3 regions of the Syntrophomonas curvata genome follow, and region 1 is predicted to be linked to each of the others. Evidence: riboswitches for the same ligand, from Rfam matches in the RefSeq annotation. Region 1 holds a riboswitch; each other region holds the start of a gene.
What was found. A riboswitch is a leader RNA that binds a small molecule or an ion and turns the genes downstream of it on or off. The one in region 1 is predicted to bind molybdenum cofactor.
Positions count from the first base shown of each region.

Region 2: it holds a riboswitch for molybdenum cofactor, as region 1 does, so the genes downstream of both, ACU70B_RS08660 (aldehyde dehydrogenase family protein) here and fdhF (formate dehydrogenase subunit alpha) in region 1, are expected to answer to the same signal.
Region 3: it holds a riboswitch for molybdenum cofactor, as region 1 does, so the genes downstream of both, ACU70B_RS08845 (NADH-quinone oxidoreductase subunit NuoE family protein) here and fdhF (formate dehydrogenase subunit alpha) in region 1, are expected to answer to the same signal.

Region 1 covers NZ_CM129641.1:2,253,383-2,257,595, forward strand. Annotated here, with positions in the region: gene fdhF (formate dehydrogenase subunit alpha) at 1-1,601, opposite strand, end outside; molybdenum cofactor riboswitch at 1,741-1,862, opposite strand; molybdenum cofactor riboswitch at 2,002-2,121, opposite strand; gene ACU70B_RS10155 (ABC transporter substrate-binding protein) at 2,828-3,919, opposite strand; gene ACU70B_RS10160 (alcohol dehydrogenase) at 4,185-4,213, opposite strand, start outside.
Region 2 covers NZ_CM129641.1:1,943,556-1,947,768, forward strand. Annotated here, with positions in the region: gene nuoE (NADH-quinone oxidoreductase subunit NuoE) at 1-227, opposite strand, end outside; gene ACU70B_RS08655 (NAD(+)/NADH kinase) at 277-1,107, opposite strand; gene ACU70B_RS08660 (aldehyde dehydrogenase family protein) at 1,206-2,681, opposite strand; molybdenum cofactor riboswitch at 2,934-3,052, opposite strand; gene ACU70B_RS08665 (TIGR00266 family protein) at 3,313-4,077, opposite strand; gene ACU70B_RS08670 (FAD-dependent oxidoreductase) at 4,163-4,213, opposite strand, start outside.
Region 3 covers NZ_CM129641.1:1,981,572-1,985,784, reverse strand. Annotated here, with positions in the region: gene ACU70B_RS08855 (NADH-dependent [FeFe] hydrogenase, group A6) at 1-416, opposite strand, end outside; gene nuoF (NADH-quinone oxidoreductase subunit NuoF) at 440-1,663, opposite strand; gene ACU70B_RS08845 (NADH-quinone oxidoreductase subunit NuoE family protein) at 1,736-2,179, opposite strand; molybdenum cofactor riboswitch at 2,459-2,599, opposite strand; gene ACU70B_RS08840 (sigma factor) at 2,905-3,609, shown strand; gene ACU70B_RS08835 (anti-sigma-I factor RsgI family protein) at 3,626-4,213, shown strand, end outside.

The sequences.
Region 1 (4,213 bases):
GTCAGCATGGCCAGGTTGGCACAGCTCATAACATTACGGGTTCCGCAAATGTGTTCGGTTATTCCCAGGGTATAGAAAAGCATAGCCTTGTCGGTAGTGGCATAGAGGCGGGCAACAGCATACAGATCCTCAACGGAAATGCCGGTTATCTCAGCAACCTTTTCCGGAGGATAGTTTTCTGCTATAGCTTTCATTTCTTCATAGTTTTCGGTGCGTTCTTCTATAAATTTCTTGTCTTCCAGGCCTTCTTTGATAATGATATGCATGAGTCCGTTGAGAAGAGGAATATCGGTACCCGGATTCTGACGCAGCCAGTAGTCGGCTTCATCGACCAGGTCTATGTGGCGCGGGTCACAGACGACCAGTTTGCAGCCGTTGCGGGCTGCCTGTCGCATTTTGTAGCCAATAACCGGGTGAGCTTCCGTAGTATTGGTTCCTATAAGGAACATGAGCTCGGCGTCGGTGGAAATCTCATTGATGGAATTGGTCATAGCGCCGCTTCCGAATGTAGTGGCCAGACCGGCCACAGTCGGCGCGTGTCAGGTTCGGGCGCAGTGGTCGACGTTATTGTTGCCCATAACTGCGCGGGTAAATTTCTGAACCAGGTAGTTCTCTTCATTGGTACAGCGGGCAGAGCTCAGAGCGGCAAAAGAGCCCGATCCGTATTTTTCTTTAATCTCACCAAAACGTTTTGCTATCAGGTCGAAGGCTTCCTCCCAACCGGCTTCTTCAAATTGCCCGTTTTTCTTGATCAGCGGGGTGGTAAGCCTCTTTTCGTTATAAATGTAATCCCAGCCAAAACGGCCTTTTATACAGAGCCGGCGCTGGTTTACCGGGCTGTCCGGATTGGACAGAACGCCGATTACTTGGCCGTCTTTTACCGCCAGGTCAAAATTGCAGCCCGTTCCGCAGAAGGGGCAGGTGGTTCTGACCCGTTCGATCTCCCACCGACGGCCTTTGCCGGCCATACTCTTTTCCTGCAGGGCTCCGGTCGGACATACGGCCACACACTGTCCGCAGAAAACACAACTTTCGGAATCGATATAATCCACATCGCCGGCAGTAGTAGCCTTGCGCCGGAACCCGCGGTTAATATAACTCAGGTTATCGGCGCCGGTTAATTCTTCACAGGCCCGGACACAGGCGCCGCAAAGAATACATTTGTTGAGGTCACGGATAATAAAAGGATTGGAATCGTCTATGGCATAATCGTGCTTTTCTCCCTGGAAGGGACTTTCTTTGATCCCATACTTGTAGCAGTAGTCAGCCAGCTTGCAGTCGCCCAGTTTATCACAGGTCATGCAATCCAGGGGATGATTGGCCACCAGTAATTCCAGAATGGTGCGCCTGGCTTCCGCGATGTCCGGGGACTCCGTATGCACTACCATGCCTGGACTAACCGGGGTTACACAGGATGCCGGGAAAAGACGATTTCCTTCCACTTGTACTACGCAAAGGCGGCAGGCTCCCAGGGGTTTTAACTCCGGGTCATAGCAGAGCCGGGGGATTTCTATCCCTATCTGGTCGGCTGCCTGCATTATAGTAGTACCTTCCGCAACTTCAACCTCCTTTCCATCAATGATCACTTTGACCATTCCCACTCCGATCACTCCTTCCATAACTCTTGCTTGCTCTCAAGTCAGATAAAAAAACAAAAAAACCCCCGCCTAACCTGGAGGTTCAAATAATTGCACCGGATACAGCTAAAAGAAGTCCAGAAATAGCAATTATCTGGTCCTTATCAGGCGGTCTCGGGCTCCTTTCCAAAATCGGGAGGCGAACCTGTTTCCAGATTCACCCTATCGGCTTTACACCATGGCTTTACGGCTTTAGGCATACCAAGCTCGGAGCAATGTAAAACGGCAGGCCTTTCTTCAATCCCCCCTCCCTTAATCATTCGCCAGACAGAGAATTCCCCGCCCGGTTATTTATCCATATACACAGAAAACAGGTATCCGTACCGGCAAAAAGCACATACAGCTACCTGTTTTGATAAAAACAAATAGTTATATTGCAACTCCTTTCCACAATACGGGGAGGCACAGGCGTTTCCCTCTGCACCCAGGCCTTTTAGCCATAGTAAATCACCTTAGGTTAAAAAGCTCGGAGCAACTTGTTTGTATAAAAGACAGGCTAGTGACAAAAAAGTACGCTACACCCGTCCCACGATAGAACGTTTATCAGGTACTCCTTTCCACAGTACATGGAGGCACAAGGTGTTCCCCTCTACCCATAGGCCAAAGCCCCAGTCCGACAGCCCGGAGCTTGTCTCCTGACCGGAGCCGGGTCATAAAAGACAGGGTACTGGTAAAAAGCACACTACACCTCTCCAAATAAAACAGACGGATAATGTGCTCCCTTCCGCAAACGGGGAGGCGTTTCCCCCGGTACCCAGCCCAGTAACCCTGGCTGGCAAAATTTGGGCTAAAAGGCTCAGAGAAAGAAATCTTGATTTTTTGCAATATTTCTAAATTTATAGTAAATATTTGTAATTATTCTAGGAGAAGTCGGAATTTATGTCAAACCATTTAATGGTAAGTATAAAATTAATTTATACTCCGCATGATAAGAATTAGATATCAGAACGTTTAATGCATGAAATTTGGCCTATATGTTTTTACGATGGGTTTAATAAAGAAATTTTATATCGTTTTAATACGGTTATGAAGTTCAGGAGATTTACAACAGCTGGTTCTCCTGACCCTCTGCTTTCTGAATCATCCGTATCCTCGACGGACAACCGGTATCTGCACGTTGACCGCCTCCGATTCATGATAATCCTTACCAATTACTCTCATTACTTCCCGCCCTGCGGTGGAGCGTAACGTCAACCGGGTTGTTCGTTCTGTCCGCACATGCCCTCGCCGTTCAATATGATGTCCAGCATGTCCCCGGACACTTGATAATTAAAGATTTTTTGATAAAAATCCTGGGCTTCCTGCTTGATATTTATATCCGGAAAGCGTTCGGGATAAAGCAGATGCGCAGTCCACATTACGGCCAGCGGTGTTTCCACCCCCTCGGCATTACCCCAGCGGGATATGCCGCCGGGCATCTGATAAACCCTGCTTTCTTTTACCGCCTTTAAGGGGGACCACCGGAAACTGCCGCTGATATATTTTGCTGTCTCAGGTTCATTTACCAGGATCACATCCGGGTCCCACTGCAGTATCTGTTCCAGGCTGGCAGAATTCTTGCCTCCAAAATGCCGCAAAGGCTGATCCACCGATACATTTATGGCTCCAGCTGTCTGGGTCCAATCAGCTGCCAAAGTGTCCGGCCCATCCGTATCAGTGGCTTCGTCCGTTGCGCGGTAGACCCGCACCCGCTCTGCTTCAGGAATAGTTGCCGCCACTTTCCGGACCTTATAAATACAATTCTGATAGTAATCGTTATATAGCTTCCCCCGCTCTGCTGCCCCCAGAGCCTGAGCGATAACCGTAACAGCATGCTGCTGTTCCTCTATACCGGAGTAGTCCACCGCCAGGTAAGGAATATTGGATTTTTCCAGTTTTTTCGCTTCGGCCGGATCGGCTGCGGTACTGTTTTTAACCAATACCACATCCGGGTCGGCTTTAAGTAACTCTTCAATATCTATAGAGCCTTCTGCAACGGGTACCAGCGCCCGGCTTATGTCCGGATAGATTTCATTCAGCAATACATCTTGCTTCAGATCATCAGGTACGGCAACAATTTTGTCACCCTGGCCCAGCATAGCGGTCGCATACCCCGCAAAAGCATATAAACAGGCCACCCGTTCAACTTTAGCCGGGACTTGCACCCGGCGATCCAAGCAGTCGGTGACGGTAATAGTTTTCCCCCCACCGTCCTGGTTGGCCCGCCAGTAACGTAATCCCATAACCGCCAGCAGGATTATCAATAATATTAACATCAGCCGGAGATATTTTCTGTCAGTCACTGTTTTCCCCTCCTAATTATTGATTATTTCTTCGGCATACTTAATGGAGCCGCTTGGCTTGACAAGATGGAGGAATCCAGCGGGCAGGCAATCACCCTGATACTAACATTATATAAGATTAAAATGTTTTTTCCACTCAATCCGGCAGGCGCAGGCATACCAAGGCCGGAAGCACCCCCATAATCAGAGGGTGCTTCCGGCCTTCTTTGAACATGAATCCTAGGGCAAATGAACGAGAGAATGCCTAAGGAAATCTTAGCGTATTCTATTTTTCATAGGGAGTTACTATCCATT
Region 2 (4,213 bases), 310 kb from region 1:
GCTACACCGTACACCCGGGCCGGTTTCAGGTTCATTTCCCGGGCTATATGGCGTAGTACGGTAAGCGGCAGGTACCCGTAGATGTCCTGCGCTTTTTGCAGGACGGTAACCAGACTGCCGGCCTGGTCACGGTATGTACCCAGCACGTCAGCTGATTTGCTCAAATCAACCGAATCATCGGTTATTGTATCCTGGAGCCGGTTTTTGTCGTGACAATTGCATAGCATATTTATGCTAACCCTCCCCTTTCCTCTTCAGTTGCGGGATAAGACCTGTTTATATAATCGATAGCGAAGGCAGGCTATCTACATTTTCAAGGTTACTACCAGTATCCTTGCTTATCGGCTGCAGGTCAATGTGAATAATATGTGCTGCTTCAGAAGCCTGGCATATTCTGACTCTGTCTCCTCTATCCAGGGTTGTTTTCACTTCCCCGTCGACGGCCAGGCAGGCGGGATGAGGGCTGATAATTTTGCAATTAATCTGCGCGTCTGCATTTACCACCACGGGAGGCAATAATTTTAACTGGGTACATATCGGGGTTATCAGCAGCGCAGGGAGGCTTGCATCTACTACCGGCCCCCCGGCTGATAGTGAATAGGCAGTAGATCCGGTTGGAGTAGCACATATTATTCCATCCCCCCGCAGGTGTTTCGCAGGGCTGTTGTTAATCCGTAATTCTATTTCCATCACCTGGGGGCTGATCACCTTGATTACCATGTCATTCAGCGCCGGTTCCATTAAGCGGACGTCCTTGCCTTTTTGAACGCTGACCGCAAGCATAGTTCTTGCTTCTACCTGGTATCGGCCTTTAATTAATAATTCAAGAGCCGGCCATAACTGTTCCGGTTCTATACTGCTCAAAAAGCCTACCCGGCCGAAATTTACCCCCAGAATGGGAATTTCCTTCCCGGCCAGCCAATGGGCGACTCTCAGTATGGTTCCATCTCCGCCCAGCACGATAGCCAAATCGGCATGCTTGATAGCTGCAGAAAGGGGTTTCTCTATGAGTTCCGATTTCACCCCATAGATCGCCAGACGCCGGTTCAACTCAACCGCCATGGCACGGGCTCGCATGTCGTCTTTACTTGCAATTATAACCTTCATTATATACAGCCCCTTAATTTTCCGCGTTGCCTGATTCAACCCGTTCAGGGGATTTATCCCGGCTGACTTAAGAAAAGCCAGCCGGGATGACCGGTTTTTTAGTACAGGCCTAGTTTAGCTTCACTGAGGCTTATGAAGATGTTCTTTTTCTGGCTGTAGTGTTCCAGCATCATCTTATGGGTTTCGCGGCCAATTCCGGATTTTTTGTATCCGCCAAAGGGAGCATGGGCCGGCAGGTTATTGTAGTTGTTTACCCACATACGGCCGGTTTGTACTGCTCGGGCTACCCGCAGGGCCCGGTTGATGTCTTTGGTCCAAACTGCACCGCCTAATCCATATTCGCTGTCATTGGCCATCTTGATGACTTCGTCTTCGTCTTTGAACTTGATTACGCATACTACCGGCCCGAATATTTCTTCCTGGGCCACTCTCATGTCGTTGGTAACGTCGGCCAGGATGGTAGGCATCATGAAGCAGCCTTTGTCCAGGCCATTGTCGTTTAATTTCTTTCCGCCGTAGGCCAGGCGGGCACCTTCTTTTTTACCGATTTCAACATAGTTAAGTATCTTTTGCAACTGGTCTTCGTTAACCTGACATCCCATCATGCTATCCTGTTCCCAGGGAAGGCCGACCTTGACTTTACTGAACAGTGAAATCATATCGGCAAGGAAGCGGTCGTAAATGTCTTCATGGACAAATACCCGGGAGCCGGCACAGCAAACCTGGCCCTGGTTAAAGAGGATGCCCATGGCTACGCCTTCAATGCCCTTGTCCCACGGGCAGTCGGGGAAATAGATGTTAGCTGATTTGCCGCCCAGTTCCAGGGTAGCCGGAATAAGCTTTTTGGCAGCCGCATCGGCAATTTGATAACCTACTTCGGTAGAGCCGGTAAAAGCCAGCTTGGTAAAGCCCTGATGCTCCAGCATATAATTGCCGGTGGTGGAGCCTCTACCGGTTACTACATTTACCACACCCGGAGGCAGGACTTGTTCCAGCAGTTTGGCAAATTCGAGGATGCTGAGGGAAGTGGTTGAGGACGGCTTGATTACTACACAGTCGCCTGCCGCCAGAGCCGGAGCTATTTTCCAGGCAGCCATCAGGAAGGGGAAGTTCCAGGGGATGATTTGTCCCACCACACCGATAGGTTCGCGCAGAATGATGCTCATATGGTCCTTGTCAATCATAACCGCTTCGCCCTCTTCGGTTCTGATGGCGCCGGCAAAGTAACGGAAGTGGTCAGATGCCAGAGGTACGTCTATGTTCAAGGTCTCCCGGATGGGTTTGCCATTATCCATGGTCTCTACCATAGCCAGTTTTTCTTTGTTCTCATCTATCAGGTCGGCAATTTTTAACAGGATTGTAGATTTTTCTTGCGGGCTGACATCCTTCCAGCCGGCAAATGCTTTCCAGGCCGCGTTTACCGCCATATCCACATCTTCCTTGCCGGCGTCTACGCAGGTGGCCAAGAATTCGCCATTGGCAGGGCAATAAGCCTTAAAGGTCTTACCTTCCGAACCGTCAATCCATTTTCCATCGATGAATAGTTTGTAGCTGTCATCCCATACTTTTTTCATCAATAATGCACCTCCAAATTCTCTAATCCTCTTTTGCTTTAATACAGATATTTACCCCGGTAATTATCCTGAATCTGATACCACCTCCTTGAGGACTTATTACTGAGGTTATAGGAACTGATTAATGAGGAAATAAAAAATGCTGCACCAGCGGAAAGGCGTAGTCCAGCATTATGAAAGAAGCTAAACCAGCGCAGGGCATAGTTCAGCTCCGGTTGGAAGGCGACTGACTAAAGAGTACAGTTCGCCATTATTGTTATAACTAATTCCCCTTTCCGCAACGGGAGGCTTATTCGTTTCCAAATAAACCTTAACGTCCTGTTATCCATAGCTTTTGCCTTAGGTCAACAGCCTCGGAGATATTTTTTCAAAGAACTTCTGCTACATTTTTGAAGCAATAAACGTGCCAACTTTTGGTTGCAGCACGTCAGAACCGGTACAAAGGTCGACCGGGCATGGAGGGAGTAAATTTTTCTTATAATTGACCGGGCATAAATATATGTAATGGTTTTGTAACCTCTTTGTTCGTCTTTTGTGTAATAGTGACATCATGATTACAACTTGGTTCAAATAAAAAACCCCGGCAACCAAACAGCCGGGGGATAAACAGGTAACGCTCTTCTTGTGATTTCTAATCTCCGCTTAGCAAATCGCCCAGTATGCGGCCTCCTATTCCGCCTACGCCGCGGGATTCGCCGGTATTGCTGATACCACTGGCGGCAATGATGCGGTCCGCCAGACGGGATAAGGGAAGGCTTTCCAGATAGACCAGGCCAGGACCGGTCAGGGTGGCCATAAACAATCCTTCGCCACCGAAGAGAGCGTTTTTGAATCCGCCGATAAACTGAATATCATAGTCGACGCTGGGGGCAAAAGCAGCCAGACAGCCGGTATCCACCCGAAGGACCTCTCCATGGGAAAGGTTCTTCTCGATTAGGGTGCCGCCGGCGTGGATGAAGGTCATGCCATCGCCTTCCAGTCTCTGCAGGATGAAGCCTTCACCTCCGAACAGGCCCGCACCGATACGTTTGGAAAAGGCTATTTCTATTTCCGTACCCCGGGCGGCACAGAGGAACGAGTCCTTTTGACATATAAAGCCGCCCCCCATTTTTTGCAAATCCAGGGGAATAACTTTACCCGGGTAGGGTGCGCCAAAAGCCACTTTTTGTTTGCGGTTGGCGTTATTTAAAAACGTAGTGATAAAAAAGCTCTCGCCGCTTATCATACGCTTAAATCCTCTGAACATTCCGCCCCCGGTTCCGGTTTGCATCTGAATACCCTGCTCCATGTACATCATGGCGCCAGCTTCAGCCCTGACCCCTTCACCGGGGTCCAATTCGATCTCCACGATCTGCATGTCATCCCCGAAGATTTGATAGTCGATTACATCGGCCATAGTGAACCTCCTTTGTTTTCTTAAAATTTTATCACAAGGAGTGGAGATTTTACTCGGAAGATTTTGCTATCGACCCTTGAATTACCTATTTATTCAAACTTGCGTAAAACTCTCTTAGCGCGGGGTCAGGGACGGG
Region 3 (4,213 bases), 270 kb from region 1:
ATGGACGGGGTAGAGTAGTCTTTCTCCAGGCCTCTTACCTTCAGGGTAAATGGGTTGTCACGGATGAAGTACTCATTGGCCAGGTCCTGCAGCTCGCAGTTGCCGTTGCGGATACAATTCAAACAATCCTGGGGATGATGAGCCAGAATTAATTCCAGTATGGTTTTTCTGGCTTCTATTACCTTGGGGGTGCGGGTTTTAACAACCATTCCTTCCATTACCGGCTGCGCACAGGCGGCTTGGAGAAGTCTGCTTCCTTCAACTTCACATACGCATACCCGGCAGTTGGCTTTTACTGCCTGGTCCGGATGATAACAGAGTGTAGGAATTTTGACACCGACTTCTTTAGCTGCCTGCAGGATGGTTGAGCCTTCGGGAACGGATACTTGGATTCCGTCTATCGTTAAGTTAACCATTATATTCCCTCCTTCGCTCTTTCCTACATCAACTTGGCATTATAGTCGGCTGCAAAGTGTTTGATGGTGGTGAGTACCGGCGCCGGTGCTGCCTGCCCCAGACCGCAGAGGCAGGCAATAGACATGACATCGCCCAGTTTTTGCATAAGTGCAATGTCGCTTAAACTGCCATTACCGCTGTTCACCGATTCCATCAGTTCGTGCATGCGGGCGGTGCCTTCCCGGCAGGGCGCGCATTTACCACAGGATTCGTGTTCAAAGAACTTGGCAATACGGGTAGTTACATCTACTATATCGCGGCTTTCGTCAAGTACGAAAACGGCTCCGGAGCCCAGCGTAGCTCCTATAGCAGACATATTGTCAAAAGCCGCCGGCGTATCCAGAAGTGAATCGGGTATAAATGCACCGGAGGTTCCGCCTATCTGTACGGCCTTAAACTTCTTGTCTCCCGGGATACCGCCGCCGAACTGGAAGACGATTTCTCTGATGGTAGTATTGGTTGGTACCTCAAAGAAGGTTTTATTATTAACATCCCCGGTCAGAGTAAATACTTTGGTTCCCGGGTAGGAGGGAACACCGATGCCTGCATACCACTCGGCCCCTTTTTCAAGGATTACCGGGATGTTGGCAAAGGTTTCAACATTGTTGACTATGGTCGGTTTCATCCATAAACCTTCGGATGGAGGATAAGGGGGCTTGAAACGGGGTTCACCCCGTTTGCCCTCGATCGACTCAATCAGGGCAGTTTCTTCACCGCAGACATAAGCCCCGGCTCCGCTTCTTACCTCGACGTCAAATCCCTGCAGTACGCCTTTGGCTTTTGCCTGGCTGATGGCGTTGTTCAATATATCGATTAACTGGGGATATTCCCCGCGCAGATATATAAAGCCTTGTTTTGCTCCGATAGCATAACCGCAAATCGCCATTCCTTCGATCAGGGTGTGAGGGTCGTTTTCCATAATCAAACGGTCTTTATAAGTACCGGGTTCGCCTTCATCCGCATTGCAGACCACATATTTTTCATCAGCAGGGGCCCGGTAAGCAAAAGACCATTTTTGCCCGCAATTAAAGCCTGCACCACCCCGGCCTCTTAAATTGGATTTCTTGACTTCTTCTATAAGCGCTTCTCTATCCATACGGCTGGCTTTTTCCAGGGATTTATATCCCCCCTGGGCCATATAGTCTTCGATTTTCAAAGGATCGATTTTGCCGTAATTACGCAATACGATCCGCATCTCTTCGGCCATTTTTTGACCTCCTTTCTTTATGTTTGGAGTCTTGAGTCTTTCTAATCAATGGCTAGTACCGGTTTTTATTGACTACTTGTATTCTGCCAGAATGGATGGTATCCTGCCCGGGCTTACATCAAGATAGGGCTTGCCGTTTATTGTAATCACGGGAGTTGCCTGGCATTGTCCGACACATTCAGTATACTCCAGAGCAAACTGGCCATCTGAGGTGCTCTCTCCCATTCTGATGCCCAGCTCTCTCTCCAGCGCTGCCACAACATCGGCGGCTCCTGCTACATGGCAAGGCGCACTTTCGCATATTCTAATTACGTTTTTACCCCTGGACTCTACCGCAAACATAGAGTAAAAGGTAGCTACACCGTAGGCTGCGCTGGCAGGAACATTAAAGACTCTGGCTGCCTCAGCGACAGCTTCGACGGGCACATAGCTGAATTCTTTCTGTACCGCATGAAAAGCCTCAATTAACCCCCCAGGCTTATCCGCATAGCTGGCAATAATCTGTTTATAATCCATCCCCATATCCCTCCTTTCCTCAGATATTGCTTGAAAAGCCAAAACTGCAATGGAAGCCGCGATTTAAGCTAATACAAGGCATATAACCTGTAGCGGGTATTTGAAGTGACCAGCCCTAATTCGAAAAATGCCAGGAACCGAAGAAGATCCTGGCATAAATTTTGGAGCTGAATCGTACCCCAACCATACCCGACAAGCGGCAATTAACCAACGGGAATATCGATACATCTCCAAACCCTTGGCCAGGCGGTATTATAATGATTAACCAATTTTAAATTGCCTAATGTTTCCTAATCTTCTTTCCGAAAATGGGAGGCGCAGGCGTTTCCGCCTTGAACCCTAAGGGCATAAAATTTACCCAGCGGCCAATTGCCCATAGCACTTAGCCTTAGGCCAATTGGCTCGAAGATATTGTTATTAAACTGTAAAATTGTTAAAATTTTCACTAATGCTTATCTACCAACCCCTACTTCATTACAAGCATTCTGCAATTATTCCGCGAATTCCTCCTTAATATAAAAAATTTTTGTTTCACCTATAAAAAACTTTGGCAGAGATATTTTTGAAGACGACCCCAGATTTTAAGCATAAGCCCTCGTATTTATAAACAAAAAGAATAGCGGATAGATTGGGAAAATAACACAAATGCAAATCGCCTGTGCGCTGACAAAGCAAGCTTAGGGTTATAATGACTTTAATATAAAACAGTCCTCGGGAGGAACAAAATGCAGGTATCCAGAAGCAGCGAACTGGAGACGATCGCGCAGACTGCCTGGCGGGACTACCATTATGGTAATAAGGAAGTATTAAACGATATATATGACAGCATAATACCTTTCTGTCTGCGGGTCAGCTCCAAAACCTGTGGCAAGTATATACATGAATTTGACGAGGAAGCGAGTATTGCCCGCCTGGCCATAATTGAAGCGTTTGATAGATATGAACCTGGTCGGGGAAGTTTTTTACTCTATTTGGCCCGGGTAGTGCGGAGCCGCATTATTGATTATCAGCGCCAGGAAAAACGTCGCCCCCTGCCGTTTTCTTTTTTAAAAGAAACGCAGCTGGACGACTTCAATTTTGACGGTGAAAATCAGGTGGAAGAAATCCTGGATGACCTTAGCCGCCAGGAGGAGATACATAGGTTCAGAGGTTTGCTGAGCGATTACCAGATTGATTTTAAAGACCTGGTGGCGGGCGGGCCCAGGCAGATAAGAGCGCGGGAGAAAGCTCTGGTTATCGCTTGGAAAATCGCCCGGGATGAGGAAATGACCGCCTGGTTGATGAAAAATAAAACCCTGCCTCTAAAAGAACTGGAGCGCAGGTATGCCGTAAACCGGAAAACTGCTGACCGATATCGAAAATACATCATTGCCGCCGTTCTGGTCGCAGTTTATGATTTACCGCTGTTAAAAACCTATATCGAGTCATAGGGAAAGGAGAATAGGGATGGCCAAGGAAAAGGGTCTGGTGCTTGAAGCCGGAGAGGGCTGGGCCATAGTGCTGCTCCCCGGCGGGGATTATAAACGGGTTAGAACCCGGGAACGCTTACAAACCGGGCAGCTTTACCAGTTAAAAAGCAATGCGGCGTTAAAATATGCAAGTGTGGCGGCCGTTTTTATTCTCATCACCCTAACCAGTCTCGACTTTTTTACGGTCACGGCCAGGGCCAACGTATCCCCGGGAATCAATCTGGGTCTGAATCGCTGGGATCGGGTGGTGTCAGTAAGAACCAGTAATACTGATGCCAAAGCAGAGGTGAAGGACCTGAGCTTGAATGGGAAAAGTCTGAATCAGGCGATAAATATGATAGTCGAAAGGCGGGGAAGCGAGCCGGGGTTGGCAGCCGGGGATAAGGGAGAAAACAATCAGGTTAGTGTATCCTTATCCGTCAAGAACCAAAAAGACAAGCAAAGAGAAGAAAGGCTGTTGAAAATTATCGATACCACTCTTAAAGAGAGTGTGGCCGGGCAGCAAGGCCGACCTTCTGCCGCCAAGGTTATCCGCAAAGGCAACCAACTGATAGTGATTGATGAG